DNA from 2 places in the Pseudomonas sp. S1_E05 genome. Region 1 is predicted to be linked to the other one. Evidence: predicted binding sites of a transcription regulator. Region 1 holds the regulator's gene; the other holds the start of a gene.

Region 1 (7,507 bases):
CTGCAGGGTAATGCGCCGGCCCAGGCCAACCTGTGGCGTCGTCTGCAGCGTATTGGTTTGTCCGGCCCGTTGTCGCGCGACCTGCTGGAAATGATCTCTGGCGTTGAGGAACCTCGGCAGGCCTGGCGCATGTTGCTGGCGCACCTGGCGCGGATGATCAGCACGCCGGAAGTCGAGCCACTGGAAGAAGGAGGCGTGATTGCCATGGTCGGTCCGGCCGGCATGGGCAAGACCACCACCCTGGCCAAACTGGCGGCCCGCTACGTGCTCAAGTACGGCGCGCAGAGCATTGCCCTGGTGAGCATGGACAGCTACCGCATCGGTGCCCAGGAGCAACTCAAGACCCTGGGGCGCATTCTCAACGTCTCGGTCACCCACGTCGATCCGGGCCAGTCCCTGGTTCAGGCACTGGATCCGTTGCTGCGCAAGCGCGTGGTGTTGATCGATACCGCCGGCCTCCAGGCCAGCGATCCAGCGCTGCGCATGCAGCTTGAAAGCCTGGCCGGTCGTGGCATCCGGGCAAAAAATTACCTGGTGCTCGCAACCACCAGCCAGAAGCAGGTTCTAACGGCCGCTTATCATAGTTACAAGCGCTGCGGGCTGGCAGGCTGCATCCTGACTAAACTGGATGAAACGGCTAGTTTGGGCGAAGTGTTGAGCCTGGCAATCAGTCATGAATTGCCGGTGGCTTACCTCACCGATGGACCACGTATTCCGGATGACTTGCATTTGCCGCGCCGTCATCAGTTGGTCAGTCGCGCCGTCAGCGTGCAAATGCAGGAAGAACCCAGCGAAGAAGCCATGGCTGACATGTTCGCTGACATCTACCACAGTCCGACCAAGCAGGTTGGCTGAGGTGAACAGTTTTTGTACCTACATCGATGGTCTGCCAGGCATTGTTCCAGTTGCGAACGCGCAGCCAGTCATGTGGCCTCCGTCTATGCAAGACAAGGTAAAGAAATAACATGGGCAGCATGCATCCCGTACAGGTGATCGCGGTGACCGGCGGCAAGGGTGGCGTCGGCAAGACTAACGTGTCAGTGAACTTGTCCCTGGCTCTAGCGGAGCTAGGCCGGCGGGTCATGCTGCTGGACGCCGATCTGGGGCTGGCGAACGTCGACGTTCTGCTGGGCCTGACACCCAAACGCACCCTGGCCGACGTGATCGAGGGCCGCTGCGAGCTGCGTGACGTATTGTTGCAAGGCCCCGGCGGCATCCGCATCGTTCCCGCCGCCTCCGGCACACAGAGCATGGTGCACCTGAGTCCGGCCCAGCATGCCGGCCTGATTCAGGCGTTCAGCGATATCGGCGACAACCTCGATGTGCTGGTGATCGATACCGCTGCGGGTATTGGTGACTCGGTAGTCAGTTTTGTCCGCGCCGCCCAGGAAGTCCTCCTGGTGGTCTGCGACGAGCCAACGTCCATCACCGACGCTTACGCTCTGATCAAGCTGCTCAACCGTGATTACGGCATGAACCGTTTCCGCGTCCTGGCCAACATGGCCCAGAGCCCTCAGGAAGGGCGCAACCTGTTCGCCAAGTTGACAAAGGTCACGGATCGTTTCCTTGACGTCGCCCTACAATACGTCGGCGCGGTGCCCTACGACGAAAGCGTACGCAAGGCCGTCCAGAAGCAGCGCGCTGTTTATGAAGCTTTCCCGCGTTCCAAGTGCTCGCTGGCTTTCAAGGCCATTGCACAGAAGGTCGATACCTGGCCACTGCCCGCCAACCCGCGCGGGCACCTGGAGTTTTTCGTCGAGCGCCTCGTGCAACAAACGGCAGGACCCGTGCTATGACCGCCAGCGGTTACAACCTCTACAAGAAATCGGCGCGTGACGCGCAGTACGAGCTGATCGAGCGTTACGCGCCACTGGTCAAACGCATTGCGTATCACTTGTTGGCGCGCCTGCCGGCCAGTGTTCAGGTCGAAGACCTGATCCAGGCCGGGATGATCGGCCTGCTGGAAGTGTCCACCAAATACGACGCCAGCAAAGGCGCCAGTTTCGAGACGTACGCGGGCATTCGAATCCGTGGCGCCATGCTTGATGAAGTGCGCAAGGGGGATTGGGCGCCACGCTCGGTTCACCGCAATACCCGCATGGTCAGCGACGCAATTCGCTCGATTGAAGCTAAAACCGGCCGTGACGCTAAAGATCACGAAGTTGCGGCCGAACTCCAATTGAGTCTCGATGATTATTACGGGATTTTGAACGACACCCTGGGCAGCCGGTTATTCAGTTTCGACGATCTTTTGCAGGACGGCGAACACGAAGGGCTGCATGAGGATGGCGCGAGTGCTCATCTCGAGCCGTCACGCGATCTGGAAGACGAACGCTTCCAGGCGGCGCTGGCGGACGCGATTGCCAATTTGCCGGAGCGCGAGCGACTGGTGTTGGCGCTGTACTACGACGAAGAATTGAATCTCAAGGAAATCGGTGAGGTCCTGGGGGTCAGCGAATCTCGGGTCAGCCAGTTACACAGCCAGTGCGCGGCCCGTTTGCGGGGGCGTTTGGGGGAGTGGCGAGCGCGCTGAAGGCAGTGTGGGGACACTGCGAACGTGGCTGGTGCGGGGTTGAACCGCGCCGGTCTCGATCTGTTGTGCTCCAGACAGTCATTGAGTGCTCTGCCGAATTGATTGAAATGGCGCGTCCAGGTGCTGGGCGCGTTTAAGACTGCTTGGAGGTCGAATTGGACAAGAACATGAAAATCCTCATCGTTGATGACTTTTCAACGATGCGGCGGATCATCAAGAACCTGTTGCGTGACCTTGGGTTCACCAACACGGTTGAGGCTGACGATGGCATCACCGCCATTCCGGTTCTCAACAGCGGAAGCATCGACTTTCTGGTAACCGACTGGAACATGCCTGGCATGACCGGTATCGATCTGCTGCGCCACGTGCGCGCCGACGAAAAACTCAAGCACCTGCCGGTATTGATGGTCACTGCAGAAGCCAAGCGCGAGCAGATCATCGAAGCCGCCCAGGCCGGTGTAAACGGTTATGTCGTCAAACCCTTCACGGCCCAGGCGTTGAAAGAAAAAATCGAGAAGATTTTCGAACGCATCGGTTGAGTCACCGCGCCACGGGGGAGCTATGGACCACAAAGAATCTTCACAGGGCGAGTTCGAGTCGACCCTGAAAAAACACGCGGTCGAATTGGTCGAAAGCCTTGAAAAAGGCAAGTTCGGTGACGCGGTACAACTGATCCATGAGCTCAATCAGACCCGTGACCGCGGCCTGTATCAGGAAGTGGGCAAGCTCACCCGCGAATTGCATAGCGCGATCGTCAATTTCCAGATTGATCCGCACATGCCGCAAGCCGAGGAAGTGTCCCAGATCACGGATGCCACCGAGCGCCTGGGGTATGTTGTCAAGCTGACCGAGGCCGCTGCGAACCGCACCATGGATCTGGTCGAAAGCTCAACGCCTCTGGTCAACAGCCTTGGCGATGAAGCCCAGGCATTGAGCACGGACTGGGGGCGTTTCATGCGCCGCGAAGTCGGGGCCGAAGAGTTTCGCGAACTGGCGCGGCGTGTCGACGGTTTCCTGGCTCGCAGCAGCAAGGACAACCGGGCGGTATCGAGCAACCTCAACGACATTCTGCTCGCGCAGGATTACCAGGATCTCACCGGTCAGGTGATCAAGCGTGTGACGCAATTGGTCACGGACGTTGAAACCAATCTGCTCAAACTTGTGCTCATGGCCAGTCAGGTGGACCGCTTTGCGGGCATCGAACATGACCGGGAAGCGATGCTTGCAGAAAAAGATCCACAAAAACATCTCTCTCAGGGTGAAGGTCCGCAGATTCATGCCGATAAAAGAGAAGACGTTGTGTCCGGTCAGGACGATGTGGACGATTTGCTATCCAGCCTTGGATTTTAGGTTTTATTAGACCTGTTCTGTTAGGAGCACACCATTAATGAGCTTCGGCGCCGATGAAGAGATCCTTCAGGATTTCCTGGTTGAGGCCGGCGAGATTCTAGAGCAACTGTCCGAGCAGCTGGTCGAGCTGGAAAGTCGACCTGATGATGCGGACTTGCTCAATGCAATTTTTCGCGGTTTTCACACTGTAAAAGGGGGCGCCGGCTTCCTCCAGCTCAATGAGCTGGTGGAGTGCTGTCACATCGCCGAGAACGTGTTTGACATCCTGCGCAAGGGTGAACGTCGCGTCGACTCGGAATTGATGGACGTGGTTCTCGAAGCACTGGACTCGGTGAACAGCATGTTCAGCGAAGTTCGCGACCGTAGCCCGATTACGGCTGCTACGCCTGAATTGCTCGCCGCGCTGGCTCGTCTGGCCGAGCCGCAATCGGCTGATGAGGCCGCGCCGGTTGCAGCCGTGGCTGAAGAGCCACAAGCAGCGGCGCAAGCCGAATCAGGCGACATCACCGACAACGAATTCGAACAGTTGCTGGACTCGCTGAACGCCGTCAAGGCCGAAGCCGAGGCGCCGGTGGCCGCTGCGGTCGAAACGTCCGAGGTGGCCAGTGATGAGATCACCGACGCCGAGTTCGAGTCGCTGCTCGACCAGTTGCACGGCAAGGGCCAGTTCGCCGCCGATGCGGTCGGTGCCGCGCCAGCCGCACCTGCGGCCAGCGCGAGCGCGAAAGAGCCGGGCGACAGCTCCGACATCACCGACGACGAGTTCGAGGCACTGCTCGATCAGTTGCATGGCAAAGGTAACTTTGCGGTCGACGCATTGGAGTCGGCCATCGCATCGGTCCCTGCGTCGGCTGCGCCAAACGCTGCCGCTGCCGGCAGCGATCTGATCACCGATCACGAATTTGAATCGTTGCTCGATGATTTGCACGGCAAAGGCAAGTTCACCGATGTGAACGGCGGTGCGTCTGCTGCTTCGGTGGCAACACCTGTGGCCAAGGCTCCGGCGGCGGCTGCCAAGGCGTCCGAGCCCAAGGCCGAAACACCGAAGCCTGCTGCCGCAGCCAAACCAGCTGCCGCACCGGCACCTGCCCGCGCGGCAGCGGCGCCGCCGGCGGAAAAACCGGCGAGCGAAGCCGAGACCACCGTGCGGGTCGACACCGCACGCCTCGACGAAATCATGAACATGGTCGGTGAACTGGTGCTGGTGCGTAACCGCCTGGTGCGCCTGGGCGCCAACAGCGCCGATGAAGCCATGTCCAAGGCCGTGTCGAACCTCGACGTGGTCACTGCCGACTTGCAGACCGCGGTCATGAAGACCCGGATGCAGCCGATCAAGAAAGTCTTCGGGCGCTTCCCGCGCCTGGTTCGTGACCTGGCTCGCCAGCTCAAGAAAGAGATCAACCTGGAGTTGGTCGGTGAAGAGACCGACCTCGACAAGAACCTCGTCGAGGCCCTGGCCGATCCGCTGGTCCACTTGGTGCGAAACGCCGTCGACCACGGTATCGAGTCGCCGGAAGAGCGCGAAGAATCGGGCAAGGCCCGGGGTGGCAAAGTCATCCTCGCCGCCGAACAGGAAGGCGACCACATCCTGCTGTCGATCTCCGATGACGGCAAGGGCATGGACCCGAATGTCCTGCGCGCCATCGCGGTAAAACGCGGGGTGATGGACAAGGACGCGGCCGACCGCCTGAGCGACACCGAGTGCTACAACCTCATCTTCGCCCCGGGTTTCTCGACCAAGACCGAGATCTCCGACGTGTCGGGTCGTGGCGTGGGCATGGACGTGGTGAAAACCAAGATTTCCCAGCTCAACGGTTCGATCAACATCTACTCGACCAAGGGCCAGGGTTCGAAGATCGTCATCAAGGTGCCGTTGACGCTGGCGATCATGCCGACCCTGATGGTCATGCTCGGCAACCAGGCGTTTGCGTTCCCGCTGGTAAACGTCAACGAGATTTTCCACCTCGACCTGTCGACCACCAACGTGGTGGATGGCCAGGAAGTGGTGATCGTGCGGGACAAGGCGCTGCCGTTGTTCTACCTCAAGCGCTGGCTGGTCAGTTCTGCCGCTCACGAAGAGCAGCGTGAAGGCCACGTGGTGATCCTCTCGGTGGGCACACAGCGGATCGGCTTCGTCGTCGATCAACTGGTGGGCCAGGAAGAGGTGGTCATCAAGCCATTGGGCAAAATGCTCCAGGGAACCCCAGGCATGTCGGGCGCCACCATCACCGGTGACGGTCGCATCGCACTGATTCTCGATGTTCCGAGCATGCTCAAGCGTTACGCCGCACGGCGTATTTGATTCAGGGGGAGCGGGGCGCTAGTGCCCCGCCGCCGCCTAACGGAGTGTTTATGGCAGTCAAGGTCCTGGTGGTGGACGATTCGGGTTTTTTCCGCCGCCGCGTCTCGGAAATTCTTTCAGCAGACTCCAACATCCAGGTCGTCGGTACGGCGACCAACGGTAAAGAAGCGATCGATCAGGCGCTGGCCCTCAAGCCGGACGTGATCACCATGGACTACGAGATGCCGATGATGGATGGCATCACGGCGGTGCGGCACATCATGCAGCGCTGCCCGACTCCGGTGTTGATGTTCTCCTCGCTGACGCACGAAGGCGCCCGGGTCACCCTGGATGCGCTGGACGCTGGTGCGGTGGATTTCCTGCCGAAGAATTTCGAAGACATCTCGCGTAATCCCGAGAAGGTCAAGCAACTGCTGTGCGAGAAGATCCTGAGCATCTCGCGCAGTAATCGTCGTGGCAGTGCCTACAGCGCACCGGCACCGACGCCAGGGCCGAGTTCTGTGTCTTCCAGTCTTGGTGGTAGCAGCACCCCTGCGCGTGTGGCGGCTACACCAACCCGCACAACGGCAGCGGCCCACGCACCGTCTTCGCCGGCGCCCAAGCGCAAACCCTACAAACTGGTGGCCATCGGTACGTCTACCGGTGGTCCGGTTGCCCTGCAACGGGTGTTGACCCAATTGCCGGCCAGTTTCCCGGCACCGATCGTGTTGATCCAGCACATGCCGGCAGCGTTCACCAAGGCGTTCGCCGAACGTCTGGACAAGCTCTGCCGTATCAGTGTCAAGGAAGCCGAGGATGGCGACATCCTGCGTCCGGGCTTGGCGTTGCTGGCACCGGGTGGCAAGCAGATGATGATCGACGGCCGGGGAGCGGTGAAAATCCTGCCCGGTGACGAGCGTCTGAACTACAAGCCGTGCGTGGATATCACCTTCGGTTCGGCGGCCAAGTCCTACGGCGACAAAGTTCTGGCGGTAGTTTTGACCGGCATGGGCGCTGACGGTCGTGAAGGCGCGCGCCTGCTCAAGCAGGGTGGCAGTTCGATCTGGGCGCAGGATGAAGCCAGTTGTGTGATCTACGGCATGCCGATGGCCATCGTCAAAGCTGAACTCGCCGACGCGGTGTACAGCCTCGACGATATTGGCAAGCACCTGGTCGAGGCGTGCATCTGATGGACGTACTCAGCCTTATCGGGATCATCATGGCGTTTGTCGCCATCATCGGCGGCAACTTCCTTGAAGGCGGTCACCTGGGTGCGCTGGCAAACGGTCCTGCGGCGCTGATCGTGCTCGGCGGGACCATCGGCGCGGCGCTGCTGCAGTCGC
Region 2 (7,507 bases), 3.1 Mb from region 1:
TGAAGGCCACCAGCCTGTTGCTCAACGATGCCGAAACGGCGGACAAACTCACCGAGCAAGCGCTGATGCGCCTTGATGGCATGGAGCAGTTCATGAGCCCCGAGGCCGCGTTGCTGGTGGCCAAGCAGTTGCAGATGCTCGGCCAGGCCGACGCCGGGAATTCGATGCTGAAAAACTGCGCGGAAATCTACGGCGACGACCCGAACGTCATGAAAAACATCGCCAAGCTGACCGACGATCCGACGATACTCAATTCCAGTAACGCCGCCGCCGATCTCAATCGTCAGGGTGTACGGGTGTACAAGACTGGCGATCTGGTTCAGGCGCGGACCGTTTTCCGCAAGGCCCTGGCGATGCAGCCGAAAAACATCAGTATCGCGCTGAACATGGCGCAATCGCTGCTGCACGGCACTGACACCAGTGTGCCTTCGGCGGAACTTGAAGAATGTCGGGCCTGCCTGAAAATGGTCGGCCTGATGCCTGACACCGATGCGCGTTACTCGCGTTATCAGAAACTGAAAATCAAGGCGTTTGGCGAATGAGCAAGGACGACCCGGCACTGGATTTTTCCACGGTGATTGCCTCCACCGTGCACGACATGAAGAACTCCCTGACCCTATTGATGCAGGCCCACAGCCAATGGCTGGAGCGCTTGCCCGAGCCGGACCGGCATGCGCCGGAGCAGGGAGTGATCGAATTCGAATTTGCTCACCTCAACGGCATGCTCGTGCAGTTGCTCGGGCTGTACAAGCTCGGCGTCAACCAGATGCCGTTGCAACCGGCCTATCACGAACTGGACGATTTCATCGAAGCGCAACTGGCCTGCCATCAGGACGTGTTCGCCAGTCGCGGCATCATGGCGACGTATGAAGTGGACCCATTAAGCCCACTGGGATTCTTCGATCGCGAGTTGATCGCCTCGGTGCTGGGCAATTGCATCAATAACGCCGTGCGTTACGCCCGTCACGCGGTATTGATCACCGTCAGCGATGAGGCCGGGCAACTGGTGCTGACGATCAATGATGATGGTGACGGCTATCCGGCCGAGATGATCGAGCGCCAGGCCGATTACGTGCAGGGCATCAACCACAGCAGCGGCAGTACCGGGCTGGGCCTGTATTTCGCCGGACGCATCGCGGCGTTGCACCAGCGCAACGGCGTGGGCGGCCACACGCGAATCAGCAATGGCGGGCCGCTGGGCGGCGGCGTTTTCAGCCTTTATCTGCCGTAGTGATGATTTTGTTTGTCGCTGCTTGAAATTGTGAACAGGCGCAGCCTATTTTGTACGGTCGCCGTTCGCGGCTTGCACTACAAGGGATTGCGTCATGATGACCGATGGCCAGGGTTCACTCGCACAGCGACTGACCGGCATTGATGAGATTGAATGTGTCACGCCGGACCTCAATGGCGTACCGCGCGGCAAGGTCATGACGACCGAGGGATTTCTGGAGGGGCGACGCTTGCAGATGGCGCGGGGCGTGCTGCTGCAATGCATCATGGGTGGCTATCCGGCCGCACGTTTTTACGGCAGCGATGACGGCGACCTGGCGCTGGTGGCCGATCCCGCACAGATTCACCGCTTGCCCTGGAGCCCGTCGCCGCGGGCCTTGGCGATCTGCGATGCCGATGAGCTGACGGGCGAAAGTTCGGCGCTGTCGACCCGTGGCCAGCTCAAGGCAGTCATTGCGCGTTACGCGGCGCGGGGGCTGGCACCGGTGGTGGCCACTGAGCTTGAGTTCTTCGTCTTCGCGCCCAACACCGACCCGACGCAACCTTTCCAGCCGCCGCTGGGCCTGGACGGTCGTCGCGAGGAAGGTCATTCGGCGTTCAGTGTCAGCTCCAATAACGGCCTGCGTCCGTTCTTCAAGGAAGTTTACGAATGCATGGCCGCGCTGGGGCTGCCCCGCGATACCTTCATGCACGAGATGGGCGTCAGCCAGTTCGAGATCAACCTGCTGCATGGGGACCCGCTGTTGCTCGCCGATCAGACCTTCCTGTTCAAGCACCTGCTCAAGGAAGTGGCGCTCAAGCATGGCCTGACCGTGGTCTGCATGGCCAAGCCGCTGGCGCACACGCCGGGCAGTTCGATGCACATCCACCAGAGCGTCGTCGAGATCGGCAGCGGGCGAAACGTGTTCACCGACGAGACGGGAGAGCCGACGGCGGCTTTCCGTCATTTCATCGGCGGGCAGCAGGCCGCAATGGCGGACTTCACGGCGTTGTTCGCGCCGAACGTGAATTCCTATCAGCGCCTGTGCCACCCGTTCGCATCGCCCAACAATGCCTGCTGGTCCCATGACAATCGCGCGGCAGGCTTGCGCATTCCAGCCAGTTCACCGGTTGCACGCCGGGTCGAGAATCGCTTGCCGGGCGCAGATGCCAATCCGTACCTGGCCATTGCTGCCAGCCTGGCGGCGGGTTTGCATGGAATTGAACACCAGTTGGAGCCGAGCGCGGCGATCCAGGGTGAGTTTTCGGTGCCGGACAATCTTTCGTTGCCCTGTACCTTGCATGCCGCCCTCGAACGTCTGAGCTGTAGCACGTTGGCGAAGGAACTGTTCGGCAAGGAGTTCATCGAAGGCTACGTGGCTTCGAAGACCCTGGAACTGACCAGCTTTTTTGATGAAATTACCCCCTGGGAACGCCGTGTCCTGGCTGCCCAGGCCTGACGAACTTTCGTCTTCGGGCTATCGTTTTCGTTAGCCCGTATCTCACCGCAAGGAGCCGCTCGGAACGCCGATGCGCCAGATCTGGAAAGCTTTTCGAGCGCTGTATTTCGCCTCGCTGATGATGCTGATCGGCTCAGGCCTGTTGAGCACTTACCTGGGCTTGCGCCTGGCGGCCGACAACGTCAACAGCCTGTGGGTCGGTGCGTTGATGGCGGCCAACTATTTTGGCCTGGTACTGGGCGGCAAGATCGGTCACCGGCTGATCGCACGGGTCGGGCATATCCGGGCTTACTCCGCTTGTGCCGGGATCGTCGGTGCGGCGGTGCTGGGCCATGGCCTGGTGGACTGGTTGCCGGCGTGGATTTTCCTGCGGGTCATCGTTGGCCTGGGCATGATGTGCCAATACATGGTGATCGAGAGCTGGCTCAACGAGCAGGCCGACGCGCCACAGCGCGGCACGGTGTTCAGTGGCTACATGATTGCGTCGTACCTGGGCCTGGTGCTGGGTCAACTGATCCTGGTCATGCACCCGGCGCTCGGCCTGGAACTGTTGATGCTCGTGGCCCTGTGTTTTGCCCTGTGCCTGGTGCCGGTGGCCCTGACCCGACGCATTCACCCGGCACCCTTGCGCCCGGCGCCGATGGAGCCACGGTTCTTCATCAAGCGCGTGCCGCAGTCGTTGAGCACGGTGCTTGGGGCCGGGTTGATCATCGGTTCGTTCTACGGTCTGGCGCCGCTGTATGCGGCGCAGCAGGGCTTGTCCACCGAGCAGGTCGGTTTGTTCATGGGTAGCTGCATTTTTGCCGGGCTGGTGGTGCAGTGGCCATTGGGCTGGTTGTCCGACCGCTATGACCGGGCGCTGCTGATCCGCTGTTTTGCGCTGGTGCTGGCGATCGCGGCATTGCCGCTGGCGATCATGCAGCAGGTGCCGTTGGAAGTGTTGTTCATCATCGGTTTCATTTGTTCGCTGGTGAAATTCTGCCTGTATCCGCTGGCGGTGGCGTTCTCCAATGACCACGTCGAGGCCGATCGCCGGGTGTCGCTCACGGCCATGCTGCTGGTGACCTATGGGGTCGGTGCCAGTATCGGGCCGTTGGTGGCCGGGGTGCTGATGAAGACGTTCGGCAGCCACATGCTCTACGCTTTCTTCAGTTTCTTCGCCCTGGTACTGGTGTGGCGGATTCGCCCGAAAGCGGTCACCAATCTGCACCAGGTGGACGACGCACCGCTGCACCACGTGGCCATGCCGGACAGCATGGCCAGCTCGCCGCTGGCGGCAGCCCTGGACCCGCGGGTGGATGAGCAGTCGGTGCAGGACCAGATGCAGAGCCCGGTCGAGCCTGTGCCTGAGCCGGAGCCCGTACCGGAAACGGCGGCTGAAACGGAAGAAAGAGCCCAAGTTTCTGCGCCGAAACCTGCGCAGGACTCGCAAAACGATGAAGAGCCGAAGGTCCCGGATGCCATTCCCTGACGTCTGGCTTGAACGGCGGGTATAAAAAAACGGGCAGTCACCGCAAGGGACTGCCCGTTTTTATTACGCCTGATCTTACAGGTCGTCTTTGTCGAAGCGGCGTGCTTCACGTTGCAACTGATAGACGAAGCGCTCGACCTGACGCTGCACCAGCCCGCTCATGTTGTGAAAGCGGATGCCGGCGAAGGTGGTGGAGATTCTTTCTTCGAAATGCAGGTAACGCAGTTCGACCGGCGCGGTCATCTTGCCGAAGGGCAGGGCGGCGGCAAAGCGGTCGTAGACCTGGCCCAGTTGCAGGCTGGCGGTGATGTCGCCATCGAAGCGCAACTTGCAGCCGGTGGCGGAAATATCCAGCAGTTTGCCGCGAATCGGCGCCTTGAGCTTTTCACCGTCCAGGTCGATGTCAACCAGTTGCGCCAGCTTCAGGGCGGCGCGGAAGGCGTTGCGGCGCTGGTGGTAAACCACTTCGTCCGGCAGTGGGGCAAGGTAGCCGCGCTCGCCGCCGGACTCGTCGAGCGTCGGTTGGCCGTTGCTTTCCCAAGCGATACGCACGCCATCATGAAAACCTTCGACCTTGTACGGCTCGCCGGCCAGCAGGAAACGCTCGCCATCGCGCGGGATCATTTCGTCGAGTTTGATCGTGCCACTGTCGCGGTCGACGTTCACCAGGTAGCTCTGAAAGCGCTGGGTCCGTTCGTGGAAAGTAATGATCAGCGGATCATGGCTGTCTTGCAATTGGCGCAGGTTGCCGGAGATTTCCAGAGGCGTGGTGAGCACCTTGGGTGGCTGCGGGGAATCTTCCGCATTTAAGGCATTGGACACATCAATCTCCAGACAAAATATGACTACAACTGGCCACTATAGTGCCAGCATGTTGCGAGTCTTCATAGGGCGTGATCATTTGCAGGCTCAAGCCTGACTGAGCGGGCGCGGCTTCGCAAGTTTCGCGGTAGATCCGCGTGCATCATAGAGTGCTGGCGGTTCACCGCCGGTGAGGATTTTCAGCTGGTTGGCCGTGGCGGCCTGCTGGACCAGAATCGACTGGCCATTATTGGCGTTTGCCGCTTGGCATTGAGCCAACAGATCGGTCAGCACATCGCTCTGTTCCAGCAGCTGCGGGCCGATGCTCGATTGGCTGGCCAATTGCTCCAGGCCATTGCGATTGAGCGGCAGGTTCAGGCTGGCGAGAATTTCACTGCGTTTGCGGCCATGCTGTTCGAGCAGAATGATCATTGCCTGCTTCTGCGCCAGAATCTCTTCGAGCAGAGGCATGTCGCGACCGTGCAAGGCGAGGGACTCGGTTTGCAATAACTCCAGCAGGTGTTGAGCGGGAGCGAAGTCGTCGGTGATCAGTTGCAGTAAATTAGTATCGTGCATGGCTGGCCTTGGTTTTTAAGCGTCCAAAAGCCTGGCGCAGACCGGAGCCTAGCGCTGGGCTTCGAAATTGAGCAGTTTGCTGGCTACACGGTTGCTGTCGACTTTGTAGCTGCCATCGGCAATCGCTGCTTTCAACTCGGCCACCCGGGCTTTGTCGACGGCAGGCTGATCACGCAGCTTGTCAGTGACCTGTTGCAACTGTTGAGCCTCATGGCTGAGGTGTACCGATTCCCCGCTTTTAACGGTGCTGGCCTGTTCGGCCGGGGTATTCAACGCTTTGGACTGGCCAGTTTCGGCGGTGTCCTTGGCGGCGTTGGTACGTGTATTGCCCGTTAGTGGCGAGGTGCTGTTCAAACGGCTGAAATCGATGACCATGGTAAAAAACCTCTGAATATTTGGACGCTTGCCATGTTCTCGGCTATCCCAGTGAAAACTTTAGACCCATTTTATCAATGAGCCTGCAAGCGCCAGCACGTCTTCTGCATGCGCCACAGTTTAGGGAACAGCCCAGGGCAACGCCACTGATTCGCGATCAGAGTTGCTACATGGCCACTTCCACCTGCCCAGGCGCGGTCACTTGCGCCTTGATAACCCGTTTGGAGTTGAGGTTTTTCACGCGAATCTGCTCGCTCATGCCGCCGTTGGATAGTGCTTCGCCGGGCATCCTCACGCTCAGCGTGCCGCTACGGGCAGTAATCACCACCTGATCACCTTTGCGGATGACTTCAGTCTGTTCGAGATTGACCAGGGTTATCACCTGATCAGCGACCATTGGTCGGGTAAGTCGCTGGCCGATCGCCTGGTCCAGGGTGGTCAGATAGCCCTGGGTAACCTGGCCGATGTCCCGCTCGCGCATGACCACGTCACCGGGCTCGACAATGTCGGCGCGACGCAGGGGGCGGGCGGTGGTCACTATCTCGCGAAACAGGCGCACTTGAGCGGGCACGAACACTGTCCACGGGGAGCTGCCCTCGCAGCGAACCTTGACCGTGACACGGCCCAATGGCTTGGCAGGGCTCTCCAGACTGGCTGTCAATTCCTTGTCGCACATGGGCATGCGCAGGCGCGGGTCGAGCTGTTTGACCTCGATTTCGTAACGACCTTCGGTTTGACTGGTGGCCAGGTAGTCCTCTACGGTGAATTCAAGAAAGCCTTGGGTGACGCCGATAAGCATGTCAGGCAAGGTAACTGCGTCAGCAAGGGCAGGGCTGCCAGCGTTGAACAGGCAGACGGCCGATATCGCGCAGAGCAATCTGCGGGAGGTGGATGTCAGGCGTCGAAAAAATGTCGGTTCTGTGTTCATAAAAGTTAAAAAGCAAGCGCCGTGCCGTTTAGTGATGAATGTGCGTCGCAACACAACTAGCGTTGGTGTAGGAGTCTGGGCATGGCTGGTGTAATGGATTCGGTAAACCAGCGCACGCAACTGGTAGGGCAGAATCGCCTGGAGCTGTTGTTGTTCCGTCTCGACGGCCAGCAGCTCTACGGGATCAACGTGTTCAAGGTTCGAGAGGTGCTGCAATGCCCCTCGCTGACCGTGATGCCCAAGTCCAGTCCTGTCGTGTGCGGTGTGGCAAATATCCGGGGAGCGACCATTCCGATTCTTGATCTGGCGATGGCAACCGGTTCCGGAGCATTGAAAGATCAAAGCAACCCCTTCGTGATCATCACGGAGTACAACACCAAGACCCAGGGTTTCCTGGTGCGCTCGGTGGAGCGCATCGTCAACATGAACTGGGAGGAGATTCATCCGCCGCCCAAGGGCACCGGACGCGATCACTACCTGACGGCTGTGACTCGGGTCGACAATCAGCTAGTCGAAATCATCGACGTCGAGAAGGTACTGGCGGAAGTGGCGCCGACGCCGGAAGCGATTTCCGTGGGCGTGGTCGACGTCGAGACCCAGCACAAGGCCTTGTCGCTGCGCGTGCTGACCGTCGATGACTCGTCAGTGGCACGCAAGCAGGTGACGCGTTGCCTGCAGACGGTCGGT

What was found. Region 1 encodes FliA, which starts transcription of late flagellar genes. Its sites were predicted from a motif close to CTAAAGTTTNNNNNNNNNNNGCCGNTAA; they were not measured.
Region 2: flgM (flagellar biosynthesis anti-sigma factor FlgM) is a predicted target of FliA. The motif match lies at 5,929-5,956, and genes of this name have one in related genera.

Annotation. Positions count from the first base shown of each region.
Region 1 is NZ_JBFRHM010000001.1:3,059,209-3,066,715, reverse strand. It holds gene flhF (flagellar biosynthesis protein FlhF) at 1-855, shown strand, start outside; gene fleN (flagellar synthesis regulator FleN) at 966-1,796, shown strand; gene fliA (RNA polymerase sigma factor FliA) at 1,793-2,533, shown strand; gene AB4N33_RS14160 (chemotaxis response regulator CheY) at 2,701-3,072, shown strand; gene AB4N33_RS14155 (protein phosphatase CheZ) at 3,095-3,883, shown strand; gene AB4N33_RS14150 (chemotaxis protein CheA) at 3,921-6,185, shown strand; gene AB4N33_RS14145 (protein-glutamate methylesterase/protein-glutamine glutaminase) at 6,236-7,354, shown strand; gene AB4N33_RS14140 (flagellar motor protein) at 7,354-7,507, shown strand, end outside.
Region 2 is NZ_JBFRHM010000001.1:6,196,821-6,204,327, forward strand. It holds gene AB4N33_RS28670 (response regulator) at 1-542, shown strand, start outside; gene AB4N33_RS28675 (sensor histidine kinase) at 539-1,231, shown strand; gene AB4N33_RS28680 (glutamine synthetase family protein) at 1,428-2,669, shown strand; gene AB4N33_RS28685 (MFS transporter) at 2,740-4,140, shown strand; gene AB4N33_RS28690 (flagellar brake protein) at 4,216-4,962, opposite strand; gene AB4N33_RS28695 (flagella synthesis protein FlgN) at 5,050-5,517, opposite strand; gene flgM (flagellar biosynthesis anti-sigma factor FlgM) at 5,566-5,892, opposite strand; gene flgA (flagellar basal body P-ring formation chaperone FlgA) at 6,059-6,820, opposite strand; gene AB4N33_RS28710 (chemotaxis protein CheV) at 6,902-7,507, shown strand, end outside.